2 linked regions of the Desulforapulum autotrophicum HRM2 genome follow. The protein of the gene in region 1 interacts with the protein of each later gene in a pairwise test. Links are inferred from orthologs where the notes say so. Each region holds a gene or a part of one and is shown on either strand. Other genes may lie near its edges.

Region 1 (14,983 bases):
ATCCTCGCAATTTTTAAATGCTCGGCAGAGAACCTAACCACTTTAAAGCGCGAAGGCGTTTCCCTGACCACGAGAACATTGTAAATTTCATCGATCGGCCGGGGCTTCATCTGGACATTGATCATCCCATCCTGGATACGAAAGCTGACTTCAGGCGCTCCCATAACAAGCTCCACGGGGCTTTCAAGGGCAGCGCCAATAAAAATAAGGGGATGACCCACAAGGGCTGGCAACGCCTTGTCCCCATCAAAGCGATAGTCGATCTTACGGTAACCATAACGGTAACCGCTTCTGAAGGATTCTTCAACAATGGCACTGGCCACCTGTCTGTCCTGGTCCGTCAACCCCTCCATGGTTGGGTAAGCCCCGTAGAGTTTTTTCAAAGCCACGGGTCTCCCCTTGGTCCAGGTGTTGTCCTTTGAGCGTTTCTGAAGGCGGGGGGTGATATGGCAGGTATTGTATTTTTCACTGTGCTGCATCAGCCAGACAAGGCGCAATTCACGGTAGTCTGCTTCAGCTTTTGGTTTCTGGGTAAGGGCTTCCCCTATATGAATCAGTGAATTAAGATTTTTTTCCCAGAGGGAAACGGGTTTAACCAGTGTAGCAAGGGTTTTAGTACCACACGCTTGATGGATTTTTTCTGACCGCTTACCATTTATTTCAACCTCTTCGCCCAACTCCGCAAGCAGTGCACTTGCCTCAGCTTCTATCCATCGAAGGCCTGATCTAAAGGCTCGTTCTCTGACGCTCTCCAGGATTGATATATGGGATTTGGCTCTTTTTTTATCTGTCCAGGTCATGACAAGGATACTTAAAAAAGAGATAACCGCATGGTTCTGTTCAATGCAGTGGTCAAGGGAATCATACACCGGGGCAACAAGCCCGAGCTTCTCCTGGAACATGGGTTTCATGGCCACCATCACCGGCAGGCAGGGATTTTTCTCTTTGTCGGCAATATCAATACAGGCCAGGGCAGCCCGGTGGTCGTCGTCTGCTGTACTTTTCAACAGGGCAAACAGAAAAAACAGCCCTTCATACCCAGTCAGAAACACCTTTCTTTTACGGGTATTTTTTTTTATGGCAGCCAGGGCAGCGTTAAAACAGGTCAAGGCACCGTCATTGTCGCCACAGATCACCTTGCCCCATCCCATTGAAGCTGAAACAGACGGGGACGCTTTCAACCGGCCAGAAATCGCCTGAAGGCGGGCGATCTCCCCCCTAAACAACAGCCAGGTCAATATCCCATGGCTTGTTTCCAGCCCGGGCGTTTTTGACAGAAGCGCCACACCATATTCCAGGGCATCCCCCACGGGTTCCAGATTTCGTCCTGCCGACTCCAGGATATATTCAATGATTTTTAATCTCGTTTTCGGAGCCATACAGTCAAAAATCAGGGGCTGAAACGGACGGTTAAACAGAACCTGGACAGGCGGGTTTTCCTGAAACGCCATGGGAAAATAAAAATTGCCGGAACGGTGAACCACATCCAGGTCAAAGCGGGTATCCCCCCCATAAACCGCCATTTGAAATGCCCTGTAAAAATCTTCAAGTCGCCGGAAAAAATACCCGTTGGGTGATCTTTGAATCGGCATCGCGTCCAGGAGAGTCAAGGCTATTTGCTGGAACTGACCTGTGGTTACGGCATCCTCAACCGCTGTTGCCCATACGGATTCAGGGCAGGTGATCCCCTTGGGTTTTTTAATCAAAAGATTCTGCTGCTCAAGCGCCTTTACAAGGGGTTGAAGGTTTTTCTGCACAAAGGGCATATTCTCTTGATCTCTGAGTCCCAGGGCATTCAAACAAGCCCCCATTTGCTTCTGGGTCAATTCAGACACCTGAACTGCCAGAATCCGGACCATTGTTTTCAAGACAGGGTCAAGCTGCCGGTAAGCCCTGGCAACGGGATTGTTCTTTTTTTCCATATATTTTATTTACCGGTCGTTGTTTTCCATGGTATCCATAAACCTGATTATTAGGCGGCAATCATTGTCAGCGCTTCAACCATCACCATAGCAAAGAGAAAATAATGGCACGATTTCAAGAAGATTACAAGACGCTGGAACAGGCATTGAATGGCACTTACATGGTGGATCAACTCAAATCCCTGGCCAGCCAGATCAGTAAAAACAATCCCACACGCAAGGCTGAGCTGGCGGCCCACATCGCATCAACGGTTTTTAAAGATATTGACACCATTCTTGCCTATTTGGATCCCATGGCCATGAATGCACTGGCTGAGGCCGTTTACAACTGGAGCGGCTGTTTTAAAAGCAAGCCGTTTTTTGCCAAATACAGCGCGCTTCCCCAGACGGAATCGAAAGGGGGCAGGGGGAGCATGCACCTGATGTACCTGTTTTTTATAAATGGAAAAATTCCCCCGGATCTGATGGCCATCCTGGAAAAAAAAATCAAACGGCCCGCCCCTGAAAAGATCGATTATGAAGACCTGGATGATGACCCGGAAATGACCGTCAGAGAAACCGCCCATGCCGCCTGCATGAACCTGAACGCATTGCTCACCATGGTCAAAGAAAACCAAATCCGGGTCAGCCCAAAGACTGGCCGTGCCACCGCCGCAACCGTTAAAAAGATTTCAGCCCATCTGTGTGAAGGAGATTTTTATGATGCCGAGGACCTTGATCCCATTCAGGCATTTGCCTGGCCCCTGCTGCTCCAGGGGGGAGGACTTGCAGCCATTGACGGAAATTTCCTCAAATTGACCCGGGCCGGTACCCTGGCATTGAAAAAAGATCTGGCCAAGGGCATTCAAACCATCTGGAAAAAATGGGAAAAGACGAAAATCATTGATGAATTCTCCCAGGTGACGGTCATCAAAGGTCAACGGTCAGCCAAGGGACGGACCATGACCTCACCCGTCCGCAGACGGCCCGTGATCAATGGGGTGCTCACCTGCCTTGAACCCGGCAGATGGGTTTCAGTGGATGAGGTGGAACGGTTCATGCGCTCAGAATCCCAAACCTTTGAAATGACCAACTACGACTGGAAACTCTACTTTGGCGATCCCCATTACGGCCTTCTGGACTATAATGATACCTGGTCACTTTTACAGCTGCGATATCTGCTGATCTATCTGTTTCAATATGGCGCCACCCTGGGGCTTGTGGACGTTTCTTATAAATATCCGGACAACGCCAGGCCTGATTTCCAATCCTGCTGGGGCGCAGATGATGAGCCTTTTCTGAGCCTGTGTGACGGGTTGATGCAGATCCGGCTCAACGATCTGGGGGCCTATGTGCTGGGACTTTCAACCGATTACAACGCCGTGGATCCCCGGGATTTTGAAATTCATGACACGGATATCCTGTATACGGGCAAAGGAATCCCCACGCCTGATCACAGCCTCTACCTTGATAAAATAGCAGATCAAACAGAGGCCGGCCGCTGGCAGGTCTCCCTTGTCTCCCTGCTCAATGCCCTTAAAGCCGGGGAGACATTAAAGGACATTAACGCCTTCATCACTCAGATCACCCAGGAAAAACCGGGAAAAAACCTTGAAAAACTGTTTGAAAAGGCTGAAGAACGAAGCTCGGCAGTTGTGGACAGGGGAAAGGCAACCCTGCTCGAGTGCCATGGGGATATCCGCAAGCAGATATTGACCGACAAAGAAATGGGCCGGCTTTGCCTGCCTGCCGGGGATCGTCATCTGGTAATTCTTCCGGAAAAAGAGGCGCTCTTTGCCCGGTATCTGGAAACCCTGGGCATCATTATAGGATAATATTACTTTCTCCTCCCAAACCGGATTATTATGTGATAAAAAATAAGGTTTCAATTTAAGATAAACCTGTGACCTTTATTGGATCACAATTTTGGAGGATATGGAGATGGCTGAAGATAAAATAATACGTTTTGCCAGCAGGATGGAGCAGCTTCCCCCCTATCTTTTTGGCATGATAAATGCCATGAAGATGGAAAAAAGACGCAACGGGGACGATGTCATCGATCTTGGCATGGGCAACCCCATGGACCCGACCCCTGAGACCGTTGTTGATAAACTGGTTGAAGTGGCCCAGAATCCCAAGACCCACGGCTATCCAACCGCCTCTTCGGGTATGAAAAATCTTAAACGGGAAATAGCCCTCTACTATAAACGCCACTATGACATCGGGCTTGATGCTCAGACAGAAACGATCTTCACCATCGGATCCAAAGAGGGTATTTCCCATTTGAGCCTCGCCCTTCTGGGGCCGGGGGATTCAGTTCTGGTGCCAGGACCTGCGTTCCCCATCCATATATATGCGGCCGTCATTGCCGGAGCAAATGTGGTAAGAATTCCCATTGCACCGGCAGAATCCTTTCTCAAACGCATCGTCAATATCTGCGAATCCTTTTATCCGGGTCCCAAGGTATTGATGATCAACTACCCCCACAACCCCACGGGCGAACTTGGCAGCCTGGATCTGTTCAAGGAGATCGTGGTACTTGCTAAACGATTCAAGTTCATGGTCATCCACGATTTTGCCTATTCAATGATCACATTTGACGGATATAAGGCCCCAAGCTTTCTTGAAGCGCCCGGAGCAAAAGATGTGGGGGTGGAATTTGGATCCTTTTCAAAATCCTACAACATGGCTGGATGGCGCATGGGATATTGCGTGGGAAATGCTGAAATTATTGCCGCCCTTGCAAAAATAAAGGGATATTTTGATTACGGTATCTTTTCAGCCATACAGATTGCCGGTATCATCGCCCTGAGGGATTGTGACGACACCATAACCCGGCAGGTAGAAATCTACCAGTCAAGGCGGGACACCCTGTGCAGTGGCCTTGAACGCATGGGCTGGCCAGTAAAATCGCCAGGTGCAGGCATGTTTGTCTGGGTAAAGATCCCAGAACCCTACGCTAAAATGGGATCCATGCAGTTTGCCATTGAGATGATGAACCGGGCCAATGTGGCCGTGGCACCGGGCGTCGGGTTCAGTGAAGAGGGCGAGGGATTTTTAAGACTGGCCCTTGTGGAAAACGAGGAACGTCTTCGCCAGGCCATCCGCCAGATGAGAAAAGCCATCCAGGACATGGAAAAAGAGGGGATCTTTTAAGGGGCTCAGATGTAAATAATTCCACAAATATGGTACAGGATTTCAGCTCGTATTCAAGGCGTATCAAAGGGAGCATATTGAAATATGTGCCCTTTGATGCAACACCTAAGACGAGCTGAAAGACAAGCAAGATTGAGGAATTATTTATTTCTGAGTCCCTAAGTCCGGGTCGAAAGCTGGCCGCAACCGGCCATGAGTTTTTGACCTTTGCTCCAGCGCTTGATGACAAACAACCCGGAATCTTCAAGCCAGCTGGCAAACTGGTTCATGGAACAATCATCCACCCCCTGGAACTCAGGATCCGGGTCCCGGCCCGGGTTATAGGCAATGAGATTTACCCTTACCTTAAGGGGGACAAGGTATTGCACAAGGGCTGCGGCAGCCTCTTGGGAATCGTTGACCCCCTTTATCAACACATACTCGACCAGAATATAACGTCGTTTGTGAAGGGGGTAATCCGCCAGGGCAGCCCTCAACACATTCAGGGGATATCGCCGGTTGACGGGCATGAGAACGGACCTTACTTCATCAATGGCCGAATGGACGGAAACGGCAAGGCTCAGCTGGGTGAGACCAAGTCCTGCAAGGGCCCTTATGCCGGGGACAAGACCACAGGTGGAGACGGTCATGTGGCGGAAGGCCACATCAAAACCCTTCTGGTCGTTAAAAACCCGAATGGACCGCACAAGGTTGTCAAAGTTATCAAAGGGTTCACCCATACCCATGAACACGATGTTGCTGATTTTTTTTCCCAGGGTGTTCCTGGCGGAAAAGAGCTGACCCGTGATTTCATGTACCTGAAGATTTCTCTTGAAACCCGATCGTGCGGTCTCACAGAACCTGCAACCCATGCGACATCCTGCCTGGGTGGAAACACACAGGGTATTGTACTGCTTCATGGGAATAATCACAGATTCAATGGAACATCCGTCGTGTAAACGGGTAACAAACTTTACGGTATTATCCTCTTCCATCTGATCCACAACGGTAAAATCCGGCAACTCGTAATCGGATACCAGGGCCAGGGACATCCCCTGTGACCGCTCAAACTCCGGGGCCGTTGAAAAATTATGATTTCCCCTTTTTATTACCTCCCGGAGTAGTGCCCCTGCATGGTAATCCCCCCGGCCGAATCCATTGTACAAGAGTTGGGATACCTCTTTAAATGTCATTTCAAGTAAGTTCATGGGACATATAATAATCACTAAACCTATTCATGCAAAAAAAAACAGATCCCAGGGTCCACCTAAATTTTTCTTGCATTTTTTTTATCGTAAATCTATAGCTGGTGGCAACTTTAAATTAGTGGATTGGGGAAAAATTTTGGTTAAACATTCAACACGACTGATATTGATTGCACTCATGGCTTTTTCCATGCCGACGGGGGCTTTTTCTGCAGATAACCTTGCAGAACGAGCCATGGATTCAGTAAAAAAAGGGGTGGATATCCGCAAGGAAACTCAAAAAAACGAAGCCCGCTGGTTTGAGGACAAAAAAAAACTTGTTGCCGAGTACACCTCCCTTGAAGCAGAATTTGAGAGTCTCACCAACGAGGAGATCGAACTTGTGGATGCCATCAACCAGCTTCAGGTGAACATCAGCGACCTGGAAACTTCCCTCAAAGATATTGAGGAAATCGCATCAGACCTTGATCCTTTTTTACAGGCAACCGTGGTTGAGATTGATGCCCTTGTGGAAAATAATTTTCCCATGCTCTTGGACGAAAGGAAAAACCGGATTGCAGCCCTTAAAACGCTTGTCCAATCAAGCGAAATCACTGTCAGTGAAAAATTTAGAAAAACCATGGAAACCCTGTTTGTCGAGGCAAGCTATGGCAACACTGTCGAGGTGTACCAGGAAAAGGTTTCCCTGGGGGGTGAAACAATACTGGCAGATATCTTCCGCCTTGGCCGGGTTTCGTTGTTCTGTATTACCCCGGACGGTAACCTTACCGGCTTTTACGACCGGGCAAAAGAGTCATGGCAACCCTTGCCTGTCTCGTACAACAGTGAAATCGCAAAGGCCGTTGAAATGGGCACCAAACGTAGAGCCATGGATTTTCTGACCCTGCCCCTGGGAAGGATGGTGGCCCAGTGAAAAATCCAGGAATGATACTGATTATCCTGTTTTTATCCATGGGGATTACGGTTCACTCTTTTGCCGCACAGCAGCAAACCCACGACATGCGAGCCACGGCCATTGAAGCCCAGGAACAGCGGAACAAAATGATGCATCAGGCCGATCTGGAACGTCAAACAGCTGCAAAAGAGGCAAACGAAAGCCGACAGAAAATATTCCAGGATAAAAAAAGTCTGACCCGGGCAATTGAACAGCAAAAACAAAAAAACCTGGCCCTGGATCAAAAAAACATTCAGCTAAAGGAAAAGATCAAGGCCCTCAAGGCAAGCAAAGAAAAAATGGGTACAAGGCTTGCCGAAATGGATGCCGTTGTAAAGGAACTTTCAGGCTTTGTGAGGATCACGGCAAAGGATATTGACACCCTGATCGGACAGAGCCTCCAGAGCGCTCTTATCAAGGATAGAAAGGCTGCTATTACCCCCCTGTTAAAAACTTCGAAATTTCCAGCCATGAAAGATATACGGGCCATGAAGAATATTTTAATGGATGAAATCCTGGGTTCAGGCCAGGTGAGAATTCAGCAGGGAACCATCATCGACCAGATGGGAAAGGAGGTCATGGCCGATATTCTGGTCCTTGGCAACTTTACCGCAGCCTACAGAATTGACAAGACCGTTGGCTTTTTACTCTTCTCAGATGAGAGCCAGCAATTGTTTGCCCTTTCAAAGGAACCTTCAAGTGCCATGCAAAAGGCCATTGGAAAATATATGAACGGCAAATCCGATGCTGTTCCCATTGATATTTCCAAGGGCAATGCCATGCGTCAACTCACCCACCGGTTGAGCCTTTTAGAGCAAATACCCAAGGGAGGACCCGTTGTATGGCCGATTCTTGCCCTGGCTGTTCTGGCGGTCCTGATCATCCTTGAAAAAACATTTTTTCTGGCAAGGAAATATCTAAATGCAGCCCCGTTCATGGCAACCCTGAAAAAAAGAATAGCCGCACAGGACTGGGAAGGGTGCAGTCAGCTTCTGGCACGCCATGGAAAAAAGCCCCTTGCCAGGGCACTTTCCGCGGGCATGGATTTTAGAACAAAAACAAGGACAGATATGGAAAATGCGCTCCAGGAGGCAATCCTCAGGGAAATCCCCCCACTTGAACGCTTTTTATCCACCCTTGGCATGTTGGCAGCCATTGCACCGCTCATGGGACTTCTTGGCACGGTCACAGGCATGATAAACACTTTTCACACCATCACCTTTTACGGCACCAGCGATCCAAGGATGATGTCAGGCGGTATATCAGAGGCCCTTGTAACCACCATGCTGGGCCTGTGTGTGGCCATCCCCATCATGCTGTGCCACACCCTGTTAAGCCGTTGGGTTGAAACCATGATCGCCACCATGGAAGAGAAGGGCGTGGCCATGGTCAATGCTTTTTTTATACTTGGAAACGGTGAATTTTGAATCAGATTTTAAACCAGGTCTTAAACCATTTCTGGGCCATGGAAGCCTACCTCAGGACTGGCAGCATCGTCATGATTCCCCTGGTGGCAGTCTCAATTATCATGTGGACTTTAATCATTAACCGCATCTTATTTTTCCATCGGCTCCATCGAAAAAACATGTCAAGGGAAATGGCAGGAGAATTTGTCAAAAACAATGAACTCCCCCCCGTTCACCTTTACCGGGGAGCGGTCTCCCTTCTGGTGACCCAGTTTTTGAACAACCGGACCCGGAAGGCCTCCGTGGACCTTTACATCCTTGACGAAACGGTAATGGATATAATAACCGTCCTTGAACGCCATCTTGCCCTGATCGGGGTGCTGGCCGCCGTGGCGCCCCTTCTCGGACTCCTTGGAACGGTGACAGGAATGATGGCGACTTTTGATATCATATCAACCTTTGGAACGGGAAATGCCAGGGCCATGGCAGGCGGCATATCAGAAGCCCTGGTGACCACCCAGACAGGGCTCCTCGTGGCCATTCCCGGGCTCTACATGCACGGGTTCCTTGTCAAGCGTGCAGAAAAATTAAAAGGAGTCATTGCATCAACCGGCATATACCTCCAAAGATTTGTATAACGGAAATAAACCACAATGATCAACATCACAGCAGCCAGAAAAGCAAAAAGACAAAGCCTGACCCTGGATATAGCACCCCTGATAGACATGGTGTTTATCCTGTTGATATTTTTTTTAGTGACCACCTCATTTGTCAGGGAAACCGGGGTGGAAGTCAACCGTCCCACCGCATCAACGGCCATTGCCAAAGAAAATGTCACTATTCTGGTGGGTATAACGGCCCAGGATAAGATATATATGGACAACCGGGAGATCGACATAAGGGCGTTACGCCTGAATGTGGAAAGATCACTTGGGGAAAAGCCGGACGGAAGTGTGGTTATTGTGGCGGACAAAAATTCAAATACGGGGACGGCCATCGCCGCCATGGATCAATGCCGCCTGGCAGGCGCCAAAGAGGTGAGCCTCGCAGCAGGCATGAAGGCGGAAAAAATTAGGTGAAACACTTGAGGCCGTGGCTGGGTGCAGCCCTTGTATCCATTGTGCTGAACCTCGTATTTTTCAGCCTTATGCCGTTGATGACAAACCATGAAAAACAGACCGGCATAAAAGAATTAAGAATAACCAGTCAGGTCAATATTGTGAGACTCAAGGAACCTGATCCAGAAATAGTTAAAAAAGAGCCGGAAAAAAAACGGCCAGACTCGGAATCCAAGGGAAAAAAAGATACGCTAAAAAACATTAAGCAGCCCCCCAGGTCTGCACCCCAACGGGTGGCCCATGATTTTCCCACCCTTGACTTTAAGGTTAACCCTAATTTACCGACAACGCCCCAGGCCCCGGTTTTTCCAATGGAACAGGTGGCATTTTCCCCCCAGGTCATGGACAGAATATATACCGGTGCTGATATAGATAATTCCCTTGTACCCAAGGTTCACATTCCCCCTGTCTATCCTTTTCAGGCAAAAAGAAGGGGAATAGAAGGATGGGTAAAGGTCCGCTTTCTGGTCAATCCAAAAGGGGAGGTGGAAGATATTTCCATCCTTGACTCATCACCGAAAAATGTATTTGACCAAAGCGTACTCAATGCCCTTCCCAGGTGGAAATTCACCCCTGGAACAGTTGAAGGAGTGGCCGTTAAAACCCGGGTGGAAACAACCATAAGGTTTGAACTTGAAAATTAAAAGATCAATGGATAAACGAACGTTATTGTTGCTGGTTTTTATTATCTTTCTTCAACCACAGTTGACCCTGGGTAAAGACAATATTCAGGCGGATATTCCCTTTTCCACAGCCATTGCCCTGGAAAAAGCCCGGAATATGACCCAGGCAGATAAACGATCCCAGGCCATTGATCTTCTGGAAACATTTAGAAAAAAGTTAATAGAAACAAACAAACAGATCCATCCTTTTCTGCTGTTTACCCTGGGCAATTATTCCATGGAAGCCAACCATATAGAAGAGGCGACCCGATACTACGAAGACTGTGTTAAAAACGGTGGTGATTTTTCACCTGCATGGCTGAACCTTGCAAAGGCCTGTTACGACCTTGAACAGTTTAACAGGGCCGGTCAATGCTTTGTCAGGGGGTACGAACTTGAGACGGAAAAAAGGGCTGTTCTGCTATACTATGCTGCCAACGCCTTTTTCTCTGCCAGGCAATATCCAAAGGCCATGGCGGTTTTCAATCGTCTGACAAAAAATCATACCGGCGAGATCCAACCCAGTTGGCACGAGCTTGCCGTCCATATTTTCCTGGCACTCGAACAGCCAAAAAATGCCTTGCCACACATGGAATATCTTGCACAAAATATGGATGGAACCGCCAGAACCACCTGGCAGGAGGCCCTTCTTTACCAATATATGGAACTTGGCATGGATAAAAAAGCCCTTGATTTTGTGACTTTTTTAACCAGGGAATATCCCCTTGAACCCAAATGGTGGAAGGGACTTGCACGGTTCAGCCTGGATAACAATAAGATGGAAAACGCCATTGTGGCAATGACTCTGTACAGCTTTTTAACCCCTTTGACGGACAATGAGAAAAAACTGATGGCCGATCTTTACCTGGCCGCGGGCATTCCCGCAAAAGCCGTTGAACACTACCAGGATATATCAACCCCGGAAAAAAGATTGGCAGTCACACAAAACACAGTTATTGCACTTAGACAGATGAATCTTGATCAGAAGGCCCTTGAACTTCTGGATCAGGTGCTGACAACGGAAAAAATATCCATTAAATTAAAAATGCTCAAGGGAGACCTGCTGTTTTATCTGGAACAATACCAGGCAGCTGAAACCCTGTTTGAAACCCTTGCACCCAAGGATAATTCAGGACATTCCTGGCTCATGCTGGGATATAGCCGATGGAACCTTGGCAAGATTCAATCCGCCCGAACAGCAATGGCCCGGGCAGCCACCTTTAAACAACAGAAAAAAGCAGCAGCCCGGGCCATTAAATCCCTTAAATAATACCCACCTAAAACACGTGTTTGGATAAAAACTTGTCCAGATGCAAGGCGCGAGCAAAACTGAAACCGGAGCGTACTGTAGTACGTGAGGATTTCAGAAATTTGCAGCAACGCCGCATATGGGTGAGTTTTCGTTCAAACACTAATTAAAAATCCAGGGACGAAACCTCAAGGGCATTGGTCTGAATAAAATTTCTCCGGGGCTCCACCTCTTCACCCATAAGCAGGGTAAAAATTTCATCGGCTTTTTCCGCATCTTCAATATTGACCTGGAGCATCACCCTTTTTTCAGGATCCATTGTGGTTTCCCACAGCTGATCCGGGTTCATCTCACCAAGACCCTTGTATCGTTGGATGGCTATCCCTTTCTTGGCCTCAGCCATAATATAGTTGAAAAATTCAGTCCTGTCTTCAAAAGAGACCACCTTGTCACTGGAAGATTTGGCACACACATTGAACGGCGGCAGGTCCATGGATTCTATCTTGTTTAGCACCTTGTGCATGATCGTATAATCGCCCATGGCGATCAGGCTGCGGCCAACCGTGACAAGGCTGTGCTTTATACCCTTTTCCCGGTCATGCTCGTTGCCAAGGATATCCATTTCATACAGGTTTCTTTCTTCGTCAAATGTGATATCACGGATGATATATCCCTTGGCGGTCAGGGTCTCCTTGAGGGATGTCATACGTTCAAGGTCCTCAAGAAAGAATTTATCCTTTACCCCCTCACCGATCAGGAACATTAAAAGTTTTGTATCCATTTCACGCATGGTGAGCCGGTCAACGGCATTGTGGAACGAGATCAAATCCTTTAAAAAGGCAAAGAGACTCTCTTCTGGCAGGGGCTCTTCGCTGTCTGCCAGGCGAACTTCCTTTTGTTCACATATCCTTTTTAGAAGATAATCCCTGTACTCAGGCTCATCCTTGAGATAGATGCCGCTTTTACCCTTACCTATTCGAAAAAGAGGCGGCTGGGCAATATACAGATATCCGTTGCTGATCAGATCGGGCATCTGGCGAAAGAAAAAGGTGAGCAGCAGGGTTCTGATATGGGACCCATCCACATCGGCATCGGTCATGATGACGATCTTGTGGTAACGGATCTTTTCTATATCATACTCCTCTTTTCCAGCCCCTGTACCAAGAACGGTAAAGACATTTTTAATCTCATCACTTCTTAAAATTTTGTCAAACCGCGCCTTTTCAACGTTTAATATTTTTCCCTTCAGGGGAAGGATGGCCTGGAACCGTCTGTCCCTTCCCTGCTTGGCACTACCGCCTGCTGAATCTCCCTCCACAAGAAAGAGTTCCCTCTCTTTGGGATCTGCGTACTGGCATTCGGCAAGTTTTCCCGGAAGGGTTGAATCAAGCAGGGTGCCCTTTTTCCGTGCAAGCTCCCTTGCCCTCTTGGCGGCATCCCTTGCCCTTGCCGCATCAACGGCCTTCATGATTATTTTTTTAGCCGTGTTGGGATTTTCCTCAAGAAACATGGCAAGGCGTTCATTGATAAGGGACTCTACTATTCCCTTGACCTCGCTATTGCCAAGCTTTGTCTTTGTCTGACCTTCAAACTGGGGATCCATTACCTTGACGCTGACAATGGCCGTAAGCCCTTCCCTTACATCATCACCACCGATCTTGATATTCTGCATATTTTTTGGAAGATTTCCAGAGCTTGCATAATTGTTCAGCGTACGGGTAAGTGCGCCCTTGAATCCAGACAGATGGGTTCCGCCCTCAATGGTGTTTATATTGTTGGCAAAAGAATATATTTTTTCCTTGAATGTGTCGTTGTACTGAATGGCGACATCCACGCTGACATCACTCTTTTCTCCTTCAATATGAATGGGTTCATGCATGGCGGTAAAATTACGGTTCAAATATTCAACAAACGATAGAAGTCCGCCTTCATAGTGAAAATCATCCTTTTCAGCGGAAAGTTCATCCTCAATGATGATGCGAATCCCCTTGTTCAGGAATGCAAGCTCCCTCATCCGCCGGGATAACTTTTCGTATTCAAACTCATTTTCGTTCATAATATCAAAATCAGGTTTGAACAGGATTCGTGTTCCGCTTTTATCCGTATCACCTGTGATCTCAAGTTCAGTCTGTTTGACACCCCTGGAATACCGCTGGAAGTAAACCTTGCCGTCCTTGAACACTTCCATCTCTAAATTAATGGAAAGGGCATTCACAACGGAGATTCCCACCCCGTGAAGTCCCCCGGATACCTTGTAGGAATCCTTGTCAAATTTACCGCCGGCATGGAGTTTTGTCATGACCACTTCAGCTGCCGGTATATGTTCCGTTTCATGCATGCCAACGGGAATACCACGGCCGTTGTCCTCGACACTGACGCTCTGATCTGGATGGATGATGACGATTATTTTATCACAGTGACCCGCCATGGCCTCGTCAATACTGTTGTCCACCACCTCATAAACCAAGTGATGCAGGCCTTCTATCCCCACGTTTCCAATATACATGGAAGGTCTTTTTCTGACGGCTTCAAGACCTTCAAGAATTTTTATATTGTTTGCACCATAATCTTTTACATTGTCGTTGTTTTTCATTGTTTATCCCAATTTATACGGACATTGCCATTATTGCACAAACGAGTTGATCATCATCCAGGCCTTTGATGATACAGGGATGTTTAGCTCCCTTTACATTCAAAATAACGGTGTCACTATTGATAGAATTTAATGCATCTATGAAATATCGGGGGTTAAATGCACTTTCAAATGCTTCACCCCCATACCCCATGGTTATTTTTTCCTTGGATTCACCGATCTCAGGGTTGGTAATGGTGACGACAAGCTCGTTTTCATTAAAATTAAACATTACGCTCTTATAATCTTCAGATGAGAGAATAGACATTCTTTTCATGACCATGAGCAGCATGCTTCTGCTCATTTCAATCTGGGTCATCTGATCGGTGTTGAGAACTCTTCTGTAATCGGGATAATCCCCTTCCAAAAGCTTGATCATCAGGGTTTCATTCTGCTTTTGAACAATCAGATGATCATCTTTAATACCAATGTTCACGCTGCCTTCCCTGTCCAGAAATCGGCCAAGTTCTGACAATCCTTTTTTAGGAATAATTACATTTTCATCGGGTAAGACAAGTTCACCTTCATAGGATGCGTCAAAGGAGTTTAATCGTCTTGAATCTGTGGAAACCATCCTCAGACGTTCTCCTGTTTCGTCAGTGATCTTTTCAAAAAGGGCACCAAGAACATAGGTTCTTTTTTCATCAGCAGAACCTGCTATCATTGCTGAAACTTCAACCATTTTTTTAAAGGCTGCAGAATCTATTTCTACAAACGGGATATCCTCAATCAGGGGTGTTT
Region 2 (17,262 bases), 4.1 Mb from region 1 along the record:
TCCGTTCCCAGGAAGAGCACATCGGCCTGATGGTTGATTCCATAAGCGACGTGGTCAGTGTGGACATGGACAAAGTCGAACCATCTCCGTCCAATTTAAACGGCGTCAAGGGAAAATACTTCCAGGGTGTTCTCAAGACGGATTCAAGTCTGATCGGCATTCTTGATATAGAAGAAGTACTAAAGGAATAGATGGAAAGACTAGGAATTCTTGTGGTAGATGACACCATTGTATACAGAAAAATCATCGGCGATGCACTAAAGGAGATCCCAGGGGTCGAGATTGTGGGTACAGCCCACAACGGAAAAGTTGCCCTGTCCAAAATTAAAACCCTCAAACCGGGCCTTGTTACCCTGGACATTGAAATGCCCGAAATGAGTGGCATTGAGGTGCTGGAGGCCCTTCAGGCCATCCCGGATGCGCCCGTGGCTGTTATGCTCAGCACCCTCACCCACAGGGGAAGTGACATGACGATCAAGGCCCTGGAGCTTGGGGCCTTTGACTTTATCGGCAAGCCAGACTCAGGAACCATGGCCGAGAATATGGTAAAGATAAGGGCGGCCCTGGCACCGATCATTGCTGCATTCAGACGCCAGCAGCAGTTTCGAAGTATGATAGGAAAAAGACCGGCTCCAGGTGCAGTCCAGCCTCGGCCCAAAACAGTTTTCCCTGAAATATCCTCCCGGGCCCCCCTTGCACGAAACCGGGCAACCCTTTCCGAAATTGTAGGCATCGGTATTTCCACAGGGGGCCCAAACGCCCTTGCCCGGATGATGCCCATGCTCTCGCCCGACCTGAATGTCCCCATCCTCGTGGTTCAGCATATGCCGCCGATGTTTACCCAGTCCCTTGCAAAGAGTTTGAATGCAAAGTGCCGGCTTACGGTCAAGGAAGCCGCAAACGGTGATCCCCTTGTGCCCAACACCGTTTACATCGCCCCGGGTGGACGGCAGATGAAGATTATCGCGGGACCGGACGGCAAGAGCAGAAACATCAGAATAACGGATGATCCGCCTGAAAACTCCTGCAGACCCTCGGTGGACTATCTTTTCCGATCCATTGCCGAGCACTATGTGGGAAGGGCCACCGCTGTGATCATGACGGGGATGGGCTCCGACGGAACCCGGGGACTTGGCCTCATGAAAAAAAACGGTGCCATTGTTATTGCCCAGAACAAGGAGAGCTGTACGGTTTATGGAATGCCTAAGGAGCCCATTGAATCCGGATTGGCAGACGTTGTCGTCCCCCTGGATAAAATAGCCCACGAGATAACCCGAACCATAATCAGATGAGCAGCAGGGTCCAATGATCAAAATCACCCCACCGGAATTTGATGTTCTTGCCCGGCATATTTTAGAAATCTCAGGAATTTCCCTATCCAGGGGAAAAGAGTACCTTATGGAGACAAGGCTCAGTCCCCTTTTACAAGCCCTGGACTGCACCTCGTTTACGCAGTTCCACAAAAGAGTCAAGGCTGATCACAGGGGGGAAATAAACGAAAAAATCATCAATGCAATCTCCACCAACGAAACCTACTTTTTCAGGGACAAGTCCCCGTTTGAACTTTTCCAGTACAAAATTATACCCGATCTCATGGACAAAAGAACAAAGGCCAAGACCGCTCTCAAACCAAGCCTTCGCCTCTGGAGTGCGGCAAGCTCCACCGGCCAGGAGATTTACTCCATTGCCATGGCCTTGATTGAAATCGGCATAACACCTGCCAATTACAACATCCGGATGCTTGGAACAGACATCTCCGATGCAGCAGTGGCCCAGGCAAGCTATGGCTGGTACAACAAGTTTGAGATTGCCAGGGGGCTTGATCCAAATCGCCTCACCCGGTTTTTCAACGCTGACAAGGACGGTTGGCGGATCAAAGACGAAATTCGCTTCATGGCCCAGTTCAAGAAAATGAACCTCATGAAACCCTTTGTCGGGCTTGGTAAGTTTGATATCATTCTCTGCCGAAATGTCATGATCTACTTTACCCCGGAAGATCGCAAAAAAATTTACGCCAACATTGCCAGGGTACTTGAACCCGACGGATATCTGATCATCGGATCCACCGAATCCCTTGCCAATGAATGTGATCTTTTCACCCCCCACAGATACCTGAAATCGGTTTTTTACCAGTTCAGATAACCTGAAGCTAAAGGAATAATATGCCATGGCCGGTATTGATCCAAAAGAGTTTATGGATGAGCTTCATTTCTGCATCAACGAACAGGACATTATCAAGGCAAAGGCCTTGCTGCAATTTGCATCCGACCAGGATATGGATTTTTCCATCCAGCAAAAAGCCCTGTTTACCCTTGGCAAAGCCCCCGACGCCATTGCATTCCCCCTGCTTGAGCACCTGCTGAAAATTCAAATTTCAAATCCCGGGGTAAACGAGGCACTTTACGAACTCATCCTCGACAAATCCTACGGCAGAACCGACCTTGTTATAAGATATATCAACCACGAGCATAAAAAAAGCCGCCTTTTCTTTGTCCAGGCAGCAGGGGATCTGATGCTCAAGGAGGCAGCCCCCGACCTTGCCCGGATACTTGACCAGGAAAAAGACAGGGAAATTCTACTCGCCGCAACCAAGGCCCTGGGTGCTCTGAGGCTTGACCAATACCTGCCGAACCTTGCCCTGGTCCAAAAGAATTCCGACGTTGCAATCAGGAATGCCGCCATTTTTGCCATGGCAGAAATGGGCAATAAAGCAGCAATTGACACCCTTTTTTCAACCATAACAGACCCGGAAAACACCGATGAATCCAGACTTGTGGCCATCGAAGCCCTGGCCGGAATCCAGAACCAACTTGCCCTTGACTGCCTGGCCCGCCTCCTTGAATCGCCCCATGCCGACACAAGGGATGCAGCCATTGACCAGCTCATTGCCATTGGTAACAAGGCCGTACCCACACTGACCATGGCAACCCGCAATGCAGGTGTCGATCATACGATCCACCTGGTGACCACCCTCGGGTACATCGGTGATCCGTCAGCCCTTCCCACCCTGCTTGATATGATCAATGTCCAGCCGAATGACGCCAACATCCGCCAGGCCCTTTACGAAGCCCTTGCGAAAATCCCGTCAGTTAAATCGGCCATCTGCCTTACAGGCGGCCTTTCAGACAGTGTGGAAGCAGTGAGGATGAGCGCTGCCAGGGCAGTTGACAAAAACCTTTCCAAGGTGCTTGTGGCAGGTCTAAAGAATATTGTGCGCCAGGAGGACAAAACAGCCTGTGATGCCGTTGCAGCCCTTATTGATACCGAGGCAGACAGCATATTTAACTTTCTCCTGGACGAAGCGTCCTTTGTCCGGCTTGCCGCTGACCATGTCATAAACAAGGCAGACCCGGCCACCCGGCACCACTTCATGGACCTTTTGCGATCAAAAAACAGGGAAGCCCTTGCCGCTGACATGGAGGATAAAATTCAGGCGAACGATGCCCGGACCGGGAAGAGAGGCCTTGAAGTTTACGTGGTGGATGATTCAAGGATGATGCTCAAGCTATACCAGAACAAACTCCTGAAATTCGGACATCACCCAACGGTGTTTGAATTCCCGGAAAAGGCAATCGCGGCAATTTCAGCGTTAAAACCGGATATTTTCATCACAGATCTGAACATGCCGAAAATCAACGGTATCCAGCTGACAAGGGAAATCCGGCGAAAATACACCCGTCAACAGCTGCCCATTATCATGATCACCACCCAAAGCGACTTCATTGAGGTGGAAAAAGGCAGTCACCACGCCAGTGTCAACGATGATTATCTCATCCAGTCAGGAATCAACAGACTCATGCACAAGCCCTTTACGGACGAACAACTTGAAACAGCCATCCAGGCCGTCATCAACTAGGCCGGCCCAGAATAGATAATCTTGAACGGAATGGGAGGATATTTCCACACCGTTGGTTTGGGAAGAATCTGCTCTTCGGACACGGTCAGCCAGTTGGTATCAAACTTGACTTCCCTGAGGCGCCCCCCCTCAGAGGTAAGGGCGTGGGAGGTATAGGCATAGACCACGTTAAAGATGCATATCAGCCACTTACCCTCCCTGGCCACCACATAATTTTTGGTAAAACTACCCTGATTGATACCGGCAGACTTTGCGATTTCAACAACCTCCGCCCGGGTAAACCGCATGAGAATGGACTTTGAGATCCCGTTTTCATCGATCCGCAGAAGGGCCCTTGACTCGCTGCTGCCCACATAAACCGTTGTAATGCCCTCAAGTTTTCGAAAATACTGGGACGCCACAATGGCTGCCGTTCTTCTACCGCCTGCCAGCACCGGCATGCCGTAGTACTCGAAAAACTTCTTTTGAATATTGTCCGCGTACTTGTCCCCCTTTTCATAAAGATCCTTGGAGATGTATCGAAGGTCCCGGGCCAGATCTTCGGCTGCATCGGCAATGGGCCAGTCAATTCTGACATGAAAGTGGGTCAAGGCATAGCGGTCGACGGTTCCAGCCCGTATATCCCGCTGGATCAACAGGGCATAATCCACCGGAAGCAGGGTCTTCATGAAGTCAAAGAACCCAGCGGTATCCATGAATTTGAGATTACGGTGATATTCCTCACCCTCGGGAAAATCCCTGTGTTTCAAAAGATTGGTCTTTGTGGTCTTGTTGGCGTCAAAGTAACGGATATACTTTTTATGACTTTCGTCCACAAAAGCCTCGGAAAAAAGAATCAAAAAAGAGTTCTGGAGTTCAAACTCAACCGATGGAATCCTGGCCCTGGGTTTGAGTTCCCTTGTCTCAACAAAGGGATAGGGAATCTTCTGACGGAGAAAATTATCATAGGAATCAACCAGGGCATAGCCCAGGACAAACTGATCCATTTCATCCCTCAGAAGCTCGTAATAGGACCGCCTGAGCTTATCTTTTCGGCTTAACCGATTTCTTGTGCAGCAGAACATTCCCCTCCCTTTCAGTCCTAGTCCAGGGCCGTGACCCCGGGAAGTTTCTTTCCCTCCATGAGATGCAGAAAAGCACCGCCCCCGGTGGAGACATAACTCATTTTATCGGCCACCCCGCACAGATTCACCGCAAGGCCTGTATCTCCGCCGCCCACAACGGAAAAAGCATCGGCAGCGGCCACGGCAGCGGCCACCATTTTCGTCCCGTTGCAAAAGGGCTTCATCTCAAAGACCCCCATGGGGCCGTTCCAGACAATTGTTGCAGCCCTCTGGATGGCCCGGGCAAAAATCGCTCCTGTTTCAGGTCCGATGTCAAGGGCCATCCAGCCCTGGGGGACAGCTTTGACATCCACAACCCGGGTCTGGGCATCGGCGTCAAATCGGTCGGCCACCACCAGATCCACGGGCAGGATCAGGTTAATTTTTCGATCCCTGGCCTCTTGAACAATATGGGCAGCCGTTTCAACCAAATCCTCCTCTACCATGGAAGCGCCGACATCGTTACCCTGGCTCTTTAAAAAGGTGTTGGCCATGGCACCCCCGATTACAAGGGCATCCACATGGTTGAGCATATTTTCAAGGGCCCCAAGCTTGCTGGACACCTTGGCCCCCCCGATGATGGCCACAAGGGGATGAACAGGATTTTCAATGGAATCGTGAAAGCATTTCACCTCTTTTTCAAGCAAAAACCCGGCACAGGCTTCACGAACAAACCGGGTGATGGCAACGATGGATGCGGCAGTTCTATGGCTTACGGCAAAGGCATCGTTGACATAAACCTGGCAGAGTTCGGCAAGGGATCGGGCAAATTCCGGATCATTTTCTTCCTCTCCCTTGTAAAACCTGAGATTTTCAAGGAGGATAATCTGACCCGGTTCAAGCTGGTCGACCCGTTCTTTCACCTTTGGACCGATGCAGTCGTCGACAAACACCACCTCGAAACCCAAAAGTTCAGACAGCCTTTTGGCCGCAGGTGCAAGGGAGAGGGAGGCCGCGGGCTTTCCCTTGGGCCGGCCCATGTGGGATGCAAGAACAATCTTTGCCCCTTTGTCCACAAGATAATTAACCAAGGGAAGTGTCGCCCTTATCCGGTTATCATCGGCAATGTTCCCGTTTTCATCCATGGGCAGGTTGTAATCCACCCGTACGAGAACCGTTTTTGAGTTAAACTCAATCTCGCGTACTGTTTTCATGAAACCCTCCTGAAACCCTCCTGAAACCGTTGTCTCTTATTTTTTGGCCAGCTGCTTTTTCCTTGACCACCGCTCAAAAAAACCGATCATACCTGCCTGTTCACTTCGTTCAATGATCTCCTCATGGACCGGAACCCCCTGGGTGCCTGCCATGGCACACCGTAAACAGGCGGTCTTAAAGGGACAAAGGTACATGCAGTCATCGGGTGTTTCACGCAATCCCCGGGGGCTCATGGGGAATACCTTGTCAAGATTTCCAAAGCAGTCGGGTCTTTTTGGTTCGTCCCTATCCATACTGAATATCAAACTCCCTTTTTAACTCTGCAATAATCCCCTGGTCGGCAAAACTGTAAAAACGCTCCCCCCCGGTAATCAGGTGCTCGTGAACAGTTATCCCGGCATGGGCCAGGGCAAAAAAAAGCCGCCGGGTAATGGCAAGGTCTTCAGGGGACGGAGAGGTCTCCCCCGAAGGATGGTTGTGGGCAAAAATAAGGGCCGCAGCCCTGTGCTCCAGGGCCTTTGCAATGACCTCCCTGGGATAAACAGCAGACGATGAGAGGCTGCCCTCGAACAAAATCTCACTGGCAAGCACCCGGTTTTTGGCATCCAGAAAGATACCGACAAACACCTCCCTGGGTCGATGGCCAATGGCATGTCCAAGAAAGGCGCAAAGGTCATGGGAATTTTTCAACACCGTCTTTGACCGAATCCGTTGTTCAAGATAGCGATCCGACACCGCCTTGATGAGTTTGATGCCCAGCACATTTGAAGGCCCCACTCCGTTCACCCGGCAGAGCTCCTCCACACTTGCCTCAAACACCCCCTGGAGCGTCTTGAATCGATCCAGAAGGGCCTTTGCACTGGGTTTACAGTCTTTTCTCGGCGTATTAAGGGTCAGGAGAAGCTCAATCACCTCATAGTCAAGAAAACCGGATATTCCATTGGCAAGGAACCGCTGTTTGAGTCGACTGCGATGCCCCGTGTTTGAATTCCTGCCCGGACCGGCCCCATTCGGACCGGCCCCATTTAAACCGGCATTATTCGGATTCGTCGTCTTCGGATTCGTCTTTCCAGGATCCGCTGTCGTCGGGTTTGTCGTCCTCTGATTCGGTGGAATCTGGTTCATGGCTCTCCCCGGCATCGAATTCATCTGGACCCTCATGGGGATCAACACGGCCCTCTTCTGACTGTTCCGATGCCTCAGATTCGTCTTTTTCCTCCTCTTCCTCCTCCGGAAGCCTTGCAGCGCCAATGAGCTTCTCACCGGGGCTCAAATTGATGAGCTTGACCCCCTGGGTGTTGCGGCTGATGACGGAAATATCCTGGATACCGGTTCTGATAAGCTTGCCCCCATCGGTCACGAGCATGAGTTCATCCTCATCCTCCACCAGAAGCAGCGCCACCATCTTTCCGTTGCGCTCGGATGTCCGGATGGAAAAGACACCCTTGCCGCCCCGGGTCTGGGAGCGGTACTCCTGGATCAGGGTCCGCTTACCATATCCGTTCTCGGTAACGGTGAGAAGGGTCTGGCCGTGGTTAAGAACCTCCATGCCCACCACACACGACCCTGGATCAATGCGCATGCCCCTGACCCCCATGGAGCCCCTGGCCGTTGTCCGGACATCGTTTTCGTCAAACCGGATCACCTTGCCGCCCTCACTGCCAAGGAAAATATCGGTCTTCCCGTCGGTGATACCTGCGGCAATGAGTTCGTCATCATCGGCCAATTTGATGCCGATGAGCCCACCGGATCTGGGTCTTGAGTAGGCCATAAGGTCGGTTTTCTTGACCCTGCCAAGCTTTGTGGCCATGACCACGTAACGATCCTCCACAAATTCGGGAACGGTGAGAACCGTTGCCAGTTTCTCGCCCTGTTCAAAGTTCAACAGGTTGACAATGGCCTTGCCAAGACTTGTCCGGCCAGCCATGGGAAGCTCGTACACCTTGGACTGGTAGACCTTGCCAAGGTTGGTGATGAACAAAAAGGTGTGGTGTGTGGAGGCCACAAAGAGGTGTTCGACAAAATCTTCATCCTTTGTGCCCATGGCCGTCTTGCCCTTGCCTCCCCGGTGCTGGCTGGCATAGAGGGTAATGGGGTTGCGCTTGATGTAGCCGCTTCGGGTAACCGTTACCACCATATCCTCTTCAGCAATGAGATCCTCGATGTTGATCTCACCTGTGGCCTCGACAATCTGGGTCCTGCGGTCATCCTGGTATTCGTCTTTAAGCTCGGTCAACTCCTGTTTGATGATATCCCTGACCACCTGGTCACTTGACAGTATCTCCTGGTACCAGGCAAGATCCTTGAGCAGCTGGGCATACTCTTCGTTGATTTTGTCCCGCTCAAGTCCTGTGAGGCGCTGGAGGCGCATCTCAAGGATGGCCTGGGCCTGGATCTGGGTCAGTTCAAAGCTCTGTACAAGGCCAGCCTTGGCCTCTTCGGGCGACTGTGACGCCCGGATCAGAGCCACCACCGCATCCAGATTGTCCAGGGCCTTGATCAGTCCCTCCAGGATGTGTGCCCGATCCATGGCCTTTTTCTGGTCAAACAGGGTCCGCCGGATAATCACCGACCGCCTGTGGTTGAGAAACTGCTCGAGAAGCTCCTTAAGGGTAAAAAGCTCGGGGCGGTTGTTGACAACGGCCAGAAAGATGATACCAAAGCTTGTGTGCATGTTGGTGTGTTTGTAGAGCTGGTTGATCACCACGTCGGGAAACTGGTCCCGCTTGAGACCAATGGCGATGCGCATGCCCTGGCGGTCGGATTCATCCCTTACATAGGAGGCACCCTCGATCACCTTTGCCCGCATGAGTTCTGCGATCTTCTCCACAAGCTTTGCCTTGTTCACCTGGTAGGGAAGCTCGGTCACAACAATGGTTTCAGCCTTTGTCTTGGAGTTGACCTCAACCTCGACCTTTGCCCGGACCGTTATGATGCCACGCCCTGTGGTGTAAGCCTCATGGATGCCCTTCCGACCGTAAATCTTTCCGTAGGTAGGAAAATCCGGCCCCGGGATATGGATCATGAGTTCTTCGATGGTGATGTCGGGTTTTTCCAGAAGAGCGATGAGTCCCTGGACCACCTCACCGATGTTGTGGGGAGGAATGTTGGTGGTCATGCCCACGGCAATGCCTGAAGATCCGTTGACCAGCAGGGCTGGAAATTTTGTGGGAAGCACCGAAGGCTCGGCCATGGTTTCGTCGTAGTTGGGAATGAAATCCACGGTCTCTTTTTCAAGATCGGCCAGCATCTGGTGGGCGATCTTCTTCATCCTGACCTCTGTGTACCTCATGGCGGCCGGAGAATCACCATCCACGGACCCGAAGTTACCCTGGCCGTCCACCAGGGTGTAGCGAAGAGAAAAGTCCTGGGCCATGCGGACCATGGTGTCATACACGGCCGTATCACCGTGGGGGTGGTACTTACCAATGACATCACCGACAATTCGAGCCGACTTTTTATAGGGTTTATTCCAGTCGTTTCTAAGCTCCCGCATGGCAAACAGCACACGGCGGTGAACCGGTTTCAACCCGTCCCGAACATCGGGAAGCGCCCTTCCAATGATAACGCTCATGGCGTACTCGAGGTAGGATTTCTTCATCTCCGTCTCGATGCTGATCGTATTGGTGATCTCTTCTTGATTTAGCATGAACTATCCTTCTTAATATTCCCTTTAACTCTGTCAGGTTCCACAATGGCCTGGAAATTTGCAAAATAGATGTCGGCCAGGGTCAGGAAAAGCGTTATTATCAGGGGGCCATAGATAATCCCCAGAATGCCGTAAATTTCAAGCCCTCCGATGATTGAAAAAAACACCACCAGGGGGTGCATCTTTACCCTGTCCCCAACGACCTTTGGTTTAAAAACGTATTCAATGCCCCAGGAGAGAACGGCGTAGAGAACCAGAATAAAAATTCCGGCAGCCATTCGCTCTTTGAGCATGAGGATCAGTCCCGTTGGAATCAGCACAACCCCGATTCCAAGGATGGGCAGAAAAGCCAGAAAGCCCATGATGACCCCCCAGAGAAAGGGAGAGGCAAGGCCCAGCATAAAAAAAGCGCCCCCACCCACAACACCCTGGATTAATCCGCCAAGCCCGTTGCCCACAAGCACGGCCCCTGCCATCTCCTTGAATTTACAGAAAAGCTTTTCATTGTGCTCGTCTGCAAGGGGTGAGATGTCATAGATATAATCGACAAACCTTGCCCCATCGATAAAGAGATAAAAAACAACAATGAGCATAAGACAAAAGTAAAAAATTATCTTAAACACATTGGACGCGACAAAGCTTGCCTGCTGAAACAGATAGAGCCCCACCACACGGCCAAGTTCTGAAACGGGCTTGACCATCTCCTCCCAGGAAAAAGAAAGGTCAAACCCCATGGTGGCCAGCAGGTGGTTCACCCGCTCCAGGACATGGGTATTTTCAAGGACCTGCTTAACCTGATTACCAAGCACCGCACTCTTTGCCATCTGATAAAGGTCATAGGCCTCCTTGGAGAGTACTCCGACAAAAAAGAGCACCGGCACCAGAACTACAAAAAAGATCACCAGGCAGGTGATCATGGAAGCCAGACCTGGCTTGAGCCGTCTCTGGAGAAGTCTGTTGAGCGGAGCAAAAGCACCCATTACCACCAACCCCATAACAATGGTGGCAAAAAACGGGGACAACAGCCAGCAGACCAGAATAATGGCGGCGGAGAACAGCGCCAGAAAAAAGAAAAAAACCGCCTTTTCCGAGGTGGTCTGCCCTCTGGGACCGCCATTGGCGTTTAAAGAATCACCGGTCTCCCTTGATTCCATGGAACTATCGGCCCAGGCACCCTAATGCTGCAATGAAAAGGAGTGCCTCATAAATGATAACCTGGGTAAAGCTGCCGAAAAAATGGTAGACAATTCCGCCCCCGATGATGGCAGGCACTGCCGTGAAGACCATGATGCTGAGTTTTCTGCTAATGTCCATAATAAAAGCCTTTTTATATTCTTATAGATCATAGTTGACAAATCAACCTGTTTTTTACCACTTGAACAGTCCCAAGTAAAGAAAAAACCAGCGGTTAAGGCTGCAGATAAAATAAGTCCACCCATCTGGGACAGGATTTCAGCTTGTATTCAAGGCACATCACGGGGAGCAGTGAAATATCCACCCTTTGATGCAACGCAGAATACAAGCTGAAAGACAAGCAAGATATATGGATTATTTATTCCTGAATCCTCTATCGTTCAATGATCATGCCCATACCCATGCCGCCGCCGATACACATGGAGATCAATCCTGTGCCATAGCCTTTTCTCTTCATCTGATTAATGGCTGTCACCATCTGACGTGCACCGGTGCACCCGATGGGGTGGCCAAGGGAAATACCACTTCCAAGCTCATTGGGACGTTCAATATCAAGCTTAAGCTCCCGCATGCAACCAATGGCCTGGGATGCAAACGCTTCATTAAGCTCAACCATTTCAATATCATCAATGGTCATGGCGGTTCGTTTCAAGAGTTTTCTGACAGCAGGAACAGGACCAAGGCCCATGTAGGCAGGATCAACACCGCCTGCGGCAAAGGCTTTTACCGATGCATAAATTTCAAGCCCCATACTATTGGCCTTTTCCCGGTCCATGAGCAGCACAGCTGCCGCACCATCATTGATGCCGGAAGCGTTGCCTGCGGTAACGCTGCCGTCTTTTTTAAAGGCGGGTCTGAGCTTGGCGAGTTTTTCAAGACTTGTCTCCATGGGCCGCTCATCCGTGTCCACAAGGGTTTCCTGGCGTTTCACCATCACGGGAACAGGAACAATCTCCTGGGCAAAGGTGCCATTCTTGATGGCAGCACGGGCCCGGTTGTGACTCAGAAGCGCAAGGTCATCCTGCTCCTGGCGGGAAATTCCGTATTTCGCGGCGATGTTTTCAGCGGTCAGCCCCATGTGGTAGCCGTAAAATATCTCGTAAAGCCCATCAAAGACCATGAGATCAAGGATCTCACCCTTGCCGGTAAGTTCCATGCGGTGGCCCCAGCGGGCCTTGGGAAGGGCCATGGGCGCATTGCTCATGCTCTCCTGACCACCGGCCACGACAACTTCGGCTTCGCCCGACATGATGGCCTGGGCCCCCAGGGCAATGGCCTTGAGACCGGATCCGCAGATTTTGTTCACGGTAAAGGCCGTGGTCTGGCGGGGAATCCCGGCAGCGATCATCGCCTGGCGGGCCGTATTCTGGCCCTGACCAGCCTGAAGTACATTTCCCATGATCACTTCGTCAATGATAAGGGGCTGAAGTGAGTCATCATAGTCATACCCCTTTTTTTCAAGGTCAATCATGCCCTGGCCGTCCAGGGAATCTGGTCCAAAATTCTCCCCTGCCACGGGCCTTACCCCGGAACGTTTTAACAGGGCCTTCATAACAATCGCCCCAAGTTCAACAACAGACACACTCTTTAACGTACCGCCAAAGGAACCAACGGGTGTTCGCACACCCCCTACGATCACTACATCTTTCATGTCTAATCTCCTGGTCGTTGATTTTATGCTGTTTTTAAACTATATCTGACACCATAACCTTCGTACAAACGGGATGGTTCAGCCAATAACTAATAACAAATACAATTTTCAAATACAAGGAATTAACACCATGTGCCTCATCCTTGCCGCCTATGAAAAAACACCCGGAAAACGCCTCATCATCGCTGCCAACCGGGATGAATTCCTGGACCGGCCCACCCTGCCCATGCATTGCTGGGCAAAGGGGTCCGGGATCATTGCCGGAAAGGATATCAAGGCCGGCGGGACATGGCTTGGGGTCACGAAAAAAGGCCGGTTTGCAGCCATCACAAATTTTAGAAAACCATCGCTGCAGCGACAGGATGCCCCGTCAAGGGGAGGCATCGTCACAGATTTCCTTGAATCCAACCTGGATCCGGCGACGTTCCTGAACAGATTCAAAACCCAGGCACAGCGTTTCAATGGATTCAATCTGCTTGCAGGGGACCAGAACTCTCTTTACTGGTTTTCCAACATCAAGGGCAGCCCAACCAGACTTTTACCCGGATTCTATGGGATAAGCAACCATCTGATGAACACGCCATGGCCCAAGGTGGCAAGGGGCAAAAAAGCCCTGGAAAAATGCCTGAATAAAACCGGAGATATCACCACGGATGCGCTTTTCCCCCTGCTGGCAGACAGAACCCGGCCCCATGACGACGAACTTCCAGATACCGGGGTGGGGATGGCGTGGGAACGTCTGCTTGCACCGATCTTCATTGAGAGCCCGACCTACGGAACCCGATGTTCAACCATCCTCATCATCACCCAGACCGGGGAAATAGACATTTGTGAACGAACCTTTGATCAAAACCAGAAGGACCGATACACCCAGAAATGCTTTTCCTGGAATCAGAATCCAGAATAACCCACATGGATAGCAGGCACAACGAAGCATGAAACAAGATGATACAGAGCAGGCGATAGTACCATTTCGCCCCCTTTAGTTTACAATGTTCCGGTCAGGGCGACCAAAGAGGGCTCTAAAGTCGAGACTTTCACAATGATGTTTCGACAGGAGTTTCTTATAAAAACCGACACGGCAGGAACAGGGTATCTGCCCTGGCCACAACGAATTTAGAAACTCGACACCAGAGGTGGGCGGGAACGGGTATTGCCCGCAGCGGATTAAACGGCAGCGGTCAGCATGGACGCTGATGGAGCTGCCGTTTCCCTCGGAGCAGCCCAGGACGGGCTGCGAGAATGAGCGGAGGGTAATACCCGTTCCCGTCTACCGGTCCGACGAGTGTTTCATATAACCCACATGTCCTGCCGGACACAACGAAGCATGAAACACGATGATACCGGGCAGGCGATAGTACCATTCCGCCCTCTTTGGTTACCCTGACCGGAACGGTAAACGTCGGGGGGATTTTTGCCCTTCCAGACTAAAGCGCAGGAACTGCGGGCTAAAGTCCTCAAACAGCCTGCGCTTCTTAACGCCTGGAAGGGCAAAAATCCCAACCCCTTTGGTTTACAATGTTCCAGTCAGGGTAACCAAAGAGGGCTCTAAAGTCGAGACTTTCACAATGATGTTTCGACAAGAGTTTCTTATAAACCGGCACGGCCGGAGCGAGGTATGGCTCCGGCCTCAACGAATTTTGAAACACCTTCATTGACAATACTTTGGCGAGTGTTTCATATAAAAAAATTCACCCCCAGGGGTCAGAAATTTAAGATTTTTTCGTTTTTTTAAGGGCTATCCAGGCCTCAAGGCGCTGCTTTACAACAGCCTCGTATCCCCTGTCCGTGGGCAGATAGAACCGTTCTTGCCTGAGCCCTTCTGGAAGATATTCCTGGGGAAAGTACCCGCCCACATGGTCGTGGGCATACTGGTACCCCTGGCCATACCCCATATCCTTCATCAGGCGGGTTGGCGCGTTTCTGACATGGAGGGGAACCGGCAGGGAACCGGTCTCTTCGACCTTTTTTTTCACCCGTTTATGGGCCATGTAAACGCTGTTGCTCTTGGGGGCCGTTGCAAGATAAACCGCAGCCTGGAACAGGGCATCGTCCCCTTCTGGAGATCCCAGGAAACGGTAGGCTTCCAGGGCGTTCAGGGCAACGCCAAGGGCGCCGGGGTCTGCAACCCCCACATCCTCAGTGGCAAACCGGACCATTCTGCGGATCAGATAAAGGGGATCCTCGCCTGCTGCCATCATTCGTTCAAGCCAGTAGATGGCACCATCCGGGTCACTGCCCCGGAGACTCTTGTGAAAGGCAGAGATAAGATTGAAGTGCTCTTCCCCGGACTTGTCATAACGCAGGGCCTTTTTCTCAACCGCAGCCGCCACATCCTCCGGCGTAATGGCAGAAGGGGTTTTACCGCCCGCCCCTTTCCTGGCCGAGGCATAGACACCGATGGTTTCAAGGGTGGCAAGGGCTGCCCGCACATCACCGTCGGCAGTGGCGGCAATATAGTTCAAAGCCTCGGCAGAAAAAATAATCCCCAGGGAACCAAGCCCCCGGACCGGATCTGTTGCGGCCCGTTCAAGGATGGTGACGATGTCCCGTTCCCCCAGGCGATTAAGGGTAATCACCCGGCACCGGGAGACCAGGGCCGGGATCACCTCAAACGAGGGGTTTTCCGTTGTGGCACCCACAAGGACGATGGCCCCTGTTTCCACATGGTGAAGAAAGGCATCCTGCTGGGCCTTGTTGAACCGGTGGATCTCGTCCACAAACACAAGGGTTCTTCGACCCCGGATGCGGCGCTGCTCCTTGGCCGTCTCAATAACGGCCCGTATATCCTTGACCCCGGAGAGCACGGCTGAGAGCTGCATAAAATGGGAGCTGGTCTCTTTTGCAATAATACCGGCAAGGGTGGTCTTCCCGCACCCGGGCGGTCCCCATAAAATCGTTGAAAAGACCCTGTCATTGGTGATGGCGCTGTGGAGAATCTTGCCGGGTGCTGCCACATGGTCCTGCCCCACGACCTCACCAAGGCGCTGGGGCCGCATCCTGTCTGCAAGGGGACGGAACGGGGAGCCTTCCTCATCTTCTCCACCATCGAACAGATCCATCTCCATGGGGGCTAACCCTTTAAATCCCTGACCCGCTTGCGCCGGCTCTGCTCCTTGCGCTCTTTTTTCCTGCGGGTGGTCTTTTTCTCTTTTTTCTCAACAATTCTTTCGGCAAGCTTGCTTTTTCCCGAAAAATCGATCTTGCCGGTTTTGGCCCGGAACAAAAGCCGGATGGGCGTATGCTCAAGTTCAGCCATCTCACGGATCTGGTTGACAAGATAGCGGTGGTAGGAAAAATGAACGGCATCTGGATAGTTGACAAAACAGACAATGGTCGGTGGTTTGACCGCAACCTGGGTGGCATAAAAAAACTTCAGGCGTTTGCCCTTGTGCATGGGCGGTTCAGACCGGAAAATGGCATCCTCGACAATCCGGTTCAACAGCCCGGTGTTGATCCGGTAGGCGTACTGGGCATGGATCTTTTCAACCATTGCAAGAATTTTGTGGGTGCGAAACCCCGTAAGGGCCGAGATGGTCATGGCAGGGGCAAACGAAAGAAATTTTGACTTGGTCCTGAGGTCCTCCATGAACCGCCGCTGGTCCTTTCGATCCTCGTCAAGCAGATCCCATTTATTGATGAGAAACAAGGCACCACACCCCCGGTCCTGGGCATAGCCTGCGATGGTGATGTCCTGGTCCGTGACGCCTTCGTCGGCATCAATGAGAATCAGGGCAACGTCACACTGGTCAAGACTCTTGAGGGATTTAAGAATCGAATATTTCTCTATCCTCTCCCGCACCTTTCCCTTGCGCCGAATGCCTGCCGTGTCAATCAGTCGGAACCGCCTGCCGTTGCGCTCAATGGAAAGGTCCACGGAATCCCGTGTGGTTCCCGGGACATGGCTTACCACAACCCTGGACTTGCCAAACAAACGGTTTATAAGGGAAGATTTGCCCACGTTGGGCCTGCCTGCCACGGCAATGCAGATCTCCTGTTCGGAAGCATCCGGCTCCCCCTGTTCTGATCCAGCCTGGGGTTCAACCACGGGCTCAGGTGCCGGGAAAAGCGCCACCATATCATCCAGAAAAGGTTCGACCCCGATGCCGTGCTCTGCGCTCATGGGGTAAAACTTTTCAATGCCGAGGGAGTAGAATTCAAGAAGTTCCTCCCGCTGCTTATGGTTCTCGACCTTGTTGACAAGGAAAAACACCGGTTTGGATGTCCGCCTCAGGATATCGGCAAGGTCCCTGTCAAAGGGAGAGATACCTGCCCTGCCGTCAAGTACAAGGGCGACAATATCCGCATCTTCAATGGCCAATTCCACATGGCCCCTGATCTCCCTGGCAAAGAAGTCGTCATCGGACAGAAGAAAACCGCCCGTGTCCACCAGGGTAAACGGGCGCTCGTTCCACACGGCATCCACATAATGCCTGTCCCTGGTAACCCCGGGGAAATCGTCCACCAGGGCATTTCTCGACCGGGTGATTCGATTAAAAAGGGTGGATTTTCCCACATTGGGCCGGCCCACGAGGGCAACAACGGGTTTCATCGGTAAAACCTCCAAACCAAAAAAACAGACCGATCATCCCTTAGCAGGACAAAGTGCCCTGGGGGTCTGAAAACGTCTGTTTAATATAGGGTAAACACATTG

What was found.
Region 2: the proteins of gyrB (region 1) and gyrA interact in binary tests that used the Escherichia coli proteins (3 or more experiments, as listed by UniProt). The link is inferred for Desulforapulum autotrophicum HRM2 from one-to-one orthologs.

What each region holds. Positions count from the first base shown.
Region 1 is NC_012108.1:350-15,332, reverse strand. What follows is about bases 11,491-14,547. They hold gyrB (DNA topoisomerase (ATP-hydrolyzing) subunit B), read right to left. Parts: upstream 14,204-14,547; coding sequence 11,777-14,203; downstream 11,491-11,776. Other genes in these bases: dnaN (DNA polymerase III subunit beta), read right to left, coding at 14,217-14,547; HRM2_RS00015 (tetratricopeptide repeat protein), read left to right, coding at 11,491-11,631. In the rest of the region: HRM2_RS00060 (DEAD/DEAH box helicase), read right to left, coding at 1-1,922; HRM2_RS00055 (hypothetical protein), read left to right, coding at 2,027-3,736; HRM2_RS00050 (aminotransferase class I/II-fold pyridoxal phosphate-dependent enzyme), read left to right, coding at 3,843-5,057; 23S rRNA (adenine(2503)-C(2))-methyltransferase RlmN, read right to left, coding at 5,216-6,244; HRM2_RS00040 (DUF3450 domain-containing protein), read left to right, coding at 6,381-7,154; HRM2_RS00035 (MotA/TolQ/ExbB proton channel family protein), read left to right, coding at 7,166-8,602; HRM2_RS00030 (MotA/TolQ/ExbB proton channel family protein), read left to right, coding at 8,641-9,219; HRM2_RS00025 (ExbD/TolR family protein), read left to right, coding at 9,235-9,660; HRM2_RS00020 (energy transducer TonB), read left to right, coding at 9,657-10,343; more of HRM2_RS00015, read left to right, coding at 10,351-11,490; more of dnaN, read right to left, coding at 14,548-14,983. UniProt on the Escherichia coli protein: DNA gyrase negatively supercoils closed circular double-stranded DNA in an ATP-dependent manner to maintain chromosomes in an underwound state.
Region 2 is NC_012108.1:4,099,930-4,117,191, forward strand. What follows is about bases 6,951-10,163. They hold gyrA (DNA gyrase subunit A), read right to left. Parts: upstream 9,764-10,163; coding sequence 7,151-9,763; downstream 6,951-7,150. Other genes in these bases: radC (RadC family protein), read right to left, coding at 6,951-7,239; HRM2_RS18060 (AI-2E family transporter), read right to left, coding at 9,757-10,163. In the rest of the region: HRM2_RS18015 (chemotaxis protein CheW), read left to right, coding at 1-191; HRM2_RS18020 (protein-glutamate methylesterase/protein-glutamine glutaminase), read left to right, coding at 192-1,292; HRM2_RS18025 (CheR family methyltransferase), read left to right, coding at 1,306-2,142; HRM2_RS18030 (response regulator), read left to right, coding at 2,168-3,856; HRM2_RS18035 (hypothetical protein), read right to left, coding at 3,853-4,920; HRM2_RS18040 (phosphoglycerate kinase), read right to left, coding at 4,938-6,113; HRM2_RS18045 (hypothetical protein), read right to left, coding at 6,150-6,407; more of radC, read right to left, coding at 6,400-6,950; more of HRM2_RS18060, read right to left, coding at 10,164-10,917; HRM2_RS27170 (hypothetical protein), read right to left, coding at 10,922-11,077; HRM2_RS18065 (thiolase family protein), read right to left, coding at 11,331-12,608; HRM2_RS18070 (NRDE family protein), read left to right, coding at 12,739-13,515; HRM2_RS18075 (replication-associated recombination protein A), read right to left, coding at 14,321-15,670; ribosome biogenesis GTPase Der, read right to left, coding at 15,682-17,160. UniProt on the Escherichia coli protein: A type II topoisomerase that negatively supercoils closed circular double-stranded (ds) DNA in an ATP-dependent manner to maintain chromosomes in an underwound state.